One region of the Bacillus sp. HSf4 genome, then DNA from elsewhere that is predicted to be linked to it. Evidence: riboswitches for the same ligand, from Rfam matches in the RefSeq annotation. Region 1 holds a riboswitch; the other holds the start of a gene.

Region 1 (3,421 bases):
ATTCATGAGGGAATTTGGTTTATCAGCGGATGATGCGGCTTGGACCGGCAGTATCTTTTCCATCTTTTTTGCGCTCGGCTGCTTAGTGTACGGACCTGTTTCCGATCGCTTCGGCCGCAAACAAGTGATTGTGGCAGGCCTTGTTTTTTTAACGGTTTTTACAGTGTTGATCGGCTTTGCGGACAGCTTGCCCGCCATTATATTGTTTCGCGCTTTACAGGGAGCTGCTGCCGCGTCTTTTTCACCGGTGGCCCTCGCATATGCTGGAGAAATGTTTCCTCAAGAAAAGCGGGGAACGGCGATTGGTTTTATTAGTACGGGTTTTTTGCTGGCGGGGATTGGCGGCCAAGTTATCGCAAGCTTTATTAGCGAGGTTTGGAATTGGAACGCCGTGTTTTGGCTGATGTCTGCCGTTTATCTGCTGACAATGTGGTTCAACATGTTGCTTTTGCCGAAAGGAGATGTGAAGCAAAAGAGCGGGCATATGTTTTCTTCCTTCAGCCGCATGGGGGATGTGCTTCACAGCCGGTCTTTGCTGATTGGCTATGTGGTCACAATCACCGTTCTCTTTACATTTGTCGGCATGTATTCAGCACTTGGATTTGTTTTGACCCATTCGCCATATGCCCTTTCCAGCGGACAGATTTTATTTGTCCGTTCAGCGGGTATCCTTGGCATGGCCTGTTCACCGATCGCCGGGCGATTGATCAGCAAGCATGGGAGTCTGTCGGTTTTGCGGACCGGTTTAATCATTGCTGCGGCGGGTTTGCTTTTGATGAGTGTCAGCGGCGGATTGACGGTTCTCGTCGTGATGAGCGTGGTGTTTGTGCTTGGCATTGCAATTGCCGTGCCGTCCCTGATTTCTTTGATCGGCCAGCTTGGCGGAGAGATGAGGGGCCTTGCCGTCTCGCTTTATACGTTTATTTTATTTATCGGCGCGAGTCTGGGGCCGATCTTTACGGCATTTTTCCTGAAATCCGACCCGTTTCTTGTCTTAAGTCTTGTGCTTTTCATCAGTGTCGTTCTGTCCTTTTTAATTAGCAGGAAGCCAAGTCCAGTTCAAGCGGGCAAACGGCTGGCTAAAAACTGAAAGTTGTTTAGTATAGTTTCAGAATCTTTTTCTGTAAGGAATGAAGGTATGAAAGCTTTTATGATGGTTAAAATTTTGTAAAATAAATTTTTGATAAAATATATTAAAAAAACAATTTTACGCTAGGTTTAGCAAATATTAATGAAATCTTAAATCATGACTGTGAATTTGCGGATTAAAACGATGATTTTTCGTTTTCCCGCATATTTTTTTGGAAATTTCGGAAAACCGCATCAATCTTTTCGCCTACCGTTCGGTATCCCGCATGAATCTTTTAACCTATTTTTCGGTGAAAAAAACAATATTTTCATTTAAAGTGAACTGTGTGCAGAAAATGAATTTATTTCAGTAAAAGCAGATAAAGGCAAACCTGCGGAAACGCAGGGACGCAAAGCCATGGCCTAAGGTGCGGACGATGCTAAGGTTGACAGGTTGCCGAATGAACAGGGAGCTTCCCCGTTTTAATTCGGGTAGGCTCTTTTCTTTTTATTCCCAATATAGTTTTATATTGGTATTGACAATTCTGTGACAGCACATTTGCCGTCTCGCCAAACGCCGCAAATCAGTATTGCGGTTCATCACGGAGACCGCCATAAATGACACTTGATAAAGGAGGAATAGGAAAGATGGAAAACACATACTACCCCCTGACACATGCCCAAAGGCGTATTTGGTACACAGAGAAGTTTTACCCAGGTACAAGCGTTTCCAATCTGAGCGGTTTTGGAAAGCTGAAATCTGAGTCGGGAATAGATACCGGTTTATTGGCTGAAGCCATTCGGCAGTTTGTCCGCACCAATGAAACGATGCGCTTCAGGCTGCATGATGATGAAGAGGATGAACCGAAACAATATATCACCGAATATGAACCATTTGAATTGGAGTACCTTGATGCCGCCAAAACAAACATGGCCGACATTTTAAAATGGGGACAAGCTGAAGCGCGCCGGCCCCTGCCCCTATATGACAGTCCGTTGTTCAAGTTTGCCGTCGTGCGCATCAGCCCTGTTGAAAGCTGGTTTTTTGTAAAGGTTCACCATCTGATTTCCGACGGCATTTCTATGACACTCCTAGGCAACCGCATCACCGACATCTATTTGAAGCTTGCGGGAGGGGAAACCGACCTCGAAGCTGTACAGCCGTCATTTACAGAACACATTCAAAGCGAATTGGAATACGAAGAATCGAAACGGTTCCAAAAAGATAAAGCGTATTGGAACGCTCAATACGAAGTCATTCCGGAGCCCGTATCTTTAAAGCAAAGCGATTCTTATCAAGTCCGTTTGGACGCGGCTCGTCTTTCTAAAGAGATTTCCCCAGACCTGTATCAAAAAATTCAAACGTATTGTCAAAACAACAACGTTAGTGTGCTCTCCTTGTTTCTATCAACCTTACACATTTATATGCATCGGGTGACCGGACAAAAAGATGTCGTTCTCGGCACTTTTATGGGAAACCGGACAAATGCAAAAGAAAAACAGATGCTTGGCATGTTCGTATCGACCATTCCGATGAAAGCCCGGCTTGATGTGCAACAGGACTTTACTGCATTTGTGCAGGAAAGGATGAAAGATCAGCTGAAAATCATCAGACATCAAAAGTATCCGTACAATCTCCTGATCAATGACCTGCGGGAAAGGCAGCCCCATTTAAATAAGCTGTTTTCCGTCTCTTTGGAGTATCAGGTCATGCAATGGCAGCAGAAAGAAACGGTATCGTTCTTATCTGAGCCGATTTTCAGCGGCAGTGAAGTTAACGATGTCTCCATTCATGTGAAAGAAAGATGGGACACGGGGACGCTTGCGGTCGACTTTGATTACAGAGAGGAACTGTTCAGCCGCGAAGAAATGGTCATGTTATACGAGCGGCTCATGACGCTTCTTAATGAAGCCCTCGCTGCACCAGACAAGAAAATTAGCGATCTGGAAATCATTCCTGCGCAGGAAAAACAGCAGCTGCTGCAGCGTGCTTCAGGTTCTTTGATCACGTATGACAAAGAGCTGACCCTTCATCGCTTATTCGAGCAAACAGCAGCTGAGACTCCTAAGAAGACGGCGCTTGTTTTTGAGGGGAAACAGCTTTCGTATCAGGAGTTGAATGAGATCGCCAACCGGCTGGCAAGGGCGCTTCGCAAAAGAGGTGTCGGTTCCGATGTGCCGGCAGCCGTTTTGATGAAGCGGTCAGAGCGGACGGTAGCGGCGATATTGGGGATTCTCAAGGCCGGAGGCGCTTATGTGCCGATTGATCCCGGTTTTCCAAATGAGCGGATTCAGTTTATGCTCAAGGATTCCGCTGCAAAAGTTGTGATCACCGATCAGGCATTTGCGGCTG
Region 2 (3,421 bases), 220 kb from region 1:
TCATCCAGCTTTAACAAATCACAAATTAACCCCTGCTTTCGTTCTTCCGGAGAATAGTCCTTCATCTCAAAGAAAAAATCAAGATCAGATGCCAGACGTTCTTTCTTCGCTTTTTCTCCTTTCAGAACCATTCCCATGCCAAATGTTTTGGAGATATGAAGCTGATAGTGTTTCAAAATGTTTTTGATGGCGTTCATTTCCCGCTGAACCGTACGGACACTAATATTCAGGTCTTCGGCGATTTCTTTTAACGGGACAGGATTGCTTACATGGAGCAGACGATGGATGATCTGTTTTTGCCGTGAATTCATAACAATTTGTTGCTCCATTGTGACCGCTCCTTTCTTAAGCGCGTTTCAACGTTCGTAAATTCCATATTTACCCACCATCACATGAAGATCATGTAAACGTCAATATATCCATCTTGATCCAGCACCTATGTCAATTCCTCATCCGCATCATCAAGAAAAATAATCCCCTGTTCATGACCAGGGGAATGGAGCTTCACATCTTAATCTGAACTTTAAACAAATCAGAGCTTCTCGGTCCTCTTAAAAAGCCGACCGCTTCTTCCAACGTAAGCTTTTGCGAGATCAAATGCTCCACCTCAATCCGCTTTTCTTTCACCCAATGGAACGCTGGTAAAAATGTATAATTAATGGCCATCGATCCTAAAATCGTCCAGTCATTGTTGTACAGCTTAAAGGGATCAAGGCGTACCGACTCATTTTGCGCCGTCACACCGAACTGCAGATATGTCGCTGTTTTCCCCATAAACTGAAAGGCATTTTCGATCACGGCAGGAATTCCAGTGGCATCAACCACGACATCAAATCCGGTCGGAAATTCCTCAGGTCTAAGATCTTCGCTCAGCACACCTTTTGTCGCGCCCCACTTCAGCGCCATGTCGAGTTTCTCTTGAGAGATGTCGACAACCACAAGTTCTGAAGCACCCGCCATTTTTAACGACTGAATCAACTGCTGCCCCATCGCCCCTGCGCCAAACAGAATAACCCGGTCACCAACTTGGAGATTGAGCCGATTCATCCCATGTACAACACAAGCCATCGGCTCAATAAAGGCACCTTCCTCAAAGCTCATTGTATCAGGGAGCTTCACGACATTTCGGCTCGGCACTTTTACATACTCGGCCATGCTTCCATCTGTTGTATTCCCAAGGGCTCCCCAATTGCTGCATTGGTTGCCGCGGTTTGTTAAACAATAATCACACTCACCGCAAAACAAAGACGGATCAGCTGTCACACGATCACCAATTTTTACATTAGTCACGTCCTGGCCTGTTTCATATACCGTTCCGGAAAATTCATGCCCAGGAATAATCGGATAAGGTGACAGAAACTCACCTTTGAAAATATGAATATCGGTTCCGCATATTCCGATGTTTTCAACTTTAATTACAACATCTTTCGGACCCGGTGATGGATATGGCACCTCTTTTACCACCGCTTGAAACGGTGCTTCAACTACAAGTGCTTTCATCTTGGCAGACCTCCCGATATTTAAATGTTTCCGCTTTCAATACGATTGTAGCATGTTCAGCTTTTGCAAACGGCCGTCAGTTGACCGTAATTTGTCACCGGGTTATGTGACAGAATTGAAGAAACTCGATTGATCAAAATCCCTCTCTGGCTGCCCGCGTCTTCACTGATTTTCTATCATACAAAAGAAGGTAAATAATTCTATTAAACAGAAAATTACAAATATATAAATAATTAATCCTATTCCTCCATCTTTTTTTAATGTATACTCATTTTGATAAAGTTGAACGATTTAACCAAATGAACCGTTCTCTTTTGAAAAAGGCAAATCTATTGAAAAATAGAGGCGCAAAGTCACAGACCTACGGTGTATTCACTACGGTGGCTGGGCTGCCAAATGAAGAATCGGGTCAACACTCCGTTTTTACAGAGTGGATTCAGCGATTCTTCCTTTACAAAAACTTTGTTTTGGAGGGATTTTTTTATGTCGTTATTCAAAAAAGGCCGCATGATTGTTTCGACCGGTTTTGCCGCCGCACTTCTCGCTTTTGTATTTGGAACCGGACAAGCTTTTGCAGAAGAGCAGGACAACCAATCTGACGGACAAGAAGAAGAAACCGTTCAACAAGACACAAATGAAAATGAGGCCGAAGAAACGAAAAACACAGATGAAGCGGATACCGAACAATCAACATCTGTAAATGATGAGGACATACCTTCACTTCTGCCTGATGATTTCTTCTATTTCTCAAAAAGACTCATGGAAAATGTCCAGCTGGCCCTGGCCTTTGATGAAGTGAAAGAGGCTGAATTGCTGGCGTTTTTCGCTGAAGAACGCATCAAAGAAGCAGAGGCGCTGCTTGCGGAAGGTCAGGAAGAATTAGCCCGTGACATTCTTGAAGAGGCCGTTGAGCTTCAAGAGGAAGCACTGGAAAAATACGAGCAATCCGAACCAATGGATGATGGTGACAAACAAGAAGATACATCTGACCAGCTTGAAGAACAATTTTCTTCTAACATCCTCGCGCTGCAAAACGTGTTAAATCAAATCAACAATCCGGAAGCAAAAAAAGCGCTGCAAAAAAATATCGTCAAAGCACAAGAGAAGTTAGAAAAGAAACTCAACAAAAAATTAGCGAAAATCGAGCAAAAGGCTGAGGAAAAACGCGCCGAACTTGAAGAAAAACTGGCGTCCGGTGAAATGGATGAAAAAGAGTACAATGAGGAACTTCTTGAATTGAATAAAGAGCTGGCAGAAGAACAAGCCGATGCTGCTGAAGAAATCAACGAAGAAACGGCAGAAGCGGTTAAAGACGAAAAAGAGGAGTCTGACAGTAAAGCAGATGAAGAGGATAAAGAAGACTCCGACAATAAAACAGATGATGAAGATAAAAAAGATGCGCGTACGAATGCAGAAGTAAAACAACGGGAAGCGTTGAAAAAACAAGAAGAAAAGCAGCGGGAAGAAGCTAAGAAAAAAGAAGAACAAGCTAGAAAGGCTCAAGAGAAACAGCGCGAAGAAGCGCAAAAACGCGCTGAAAAGCAGCGGGAGGAAGCCAAGAAAAAAGAAGAACAAGCTAGAAAAGCTCAAGAGAAACAACGCGAAGAAGCAGAAAAACGCGCTGAAAAACAGCGGGAAGAAGCCAAGAAAAGAGAAGAAAAGGCACTTAAGGAAAAAGAAAAAGAAGACGAAGAGTAATATCTTAAACAATGGGTCACACAATACGTGTGACCCTCAGCGTGTCGACAAACCCTCGCATTCGTTGTCAGGCCTGCGCGTCGGTGCTCACGAATTGCAACATTCGCTCCGCTACGATGCTCGACCTTCCTAGACTGCAAGGGTTTTCAATCACGCTGAAAGAAGGATGACAAAATCCCAAAACTAAAAGCCGTTTTGGGATTTTGTCAACAATCTGGAAGGA

The links. Region 1 has a riboswitch for cyclic di-GMP ahead of P3X63_RS02265 (non-ribosomal peptide synthetase). Riboswitches for the same ligand answer to the same signal wherever they lie in the genome.
Region 2: linked by a shared signal. The riboswitch ahead of P3X63_RS01205 (DUF5667 domain-containing protein) and the one ahead of P3X63_RS02265 (non-ribosomal peptide synthetase) in region 1 are both predicted to bind cyclic di-GMP.

What each region holds. Positions count from the first base shown of each region.
Region 1 is NZ_CP120679.1:433,596-437,016, forward strand. Features, by position in the region: gene P3X63_RS02260 (MFS transporter) at 1-1,090, shown strand, start outside; cyclic di-GMP riboswitch class I at 1,444-1,530, shown strand; gene P3X63_RS02265 (non-ribosomal peptide synthetase) at 1,717-3,421, shown strand, end outside.
Region 2 is NZ_CP120679.1:211,455-214,875, reverse strand. Features, by position in the region: gene P3X63_RS01215 (BglG family transcription antiterminator) at 1-329, opposite strand, end outside; gene P3X63_RS01210 (zinc-dependent alcohol dehydrogenase family protein) at 505-1,500, opposite strand; cyclic di-GMP riboswitch class I at 1,813-1,897, shown strand; gene P3X63_RS01205 (DUF5667 domain-containing protein) at 1,984-3,198, shown strand.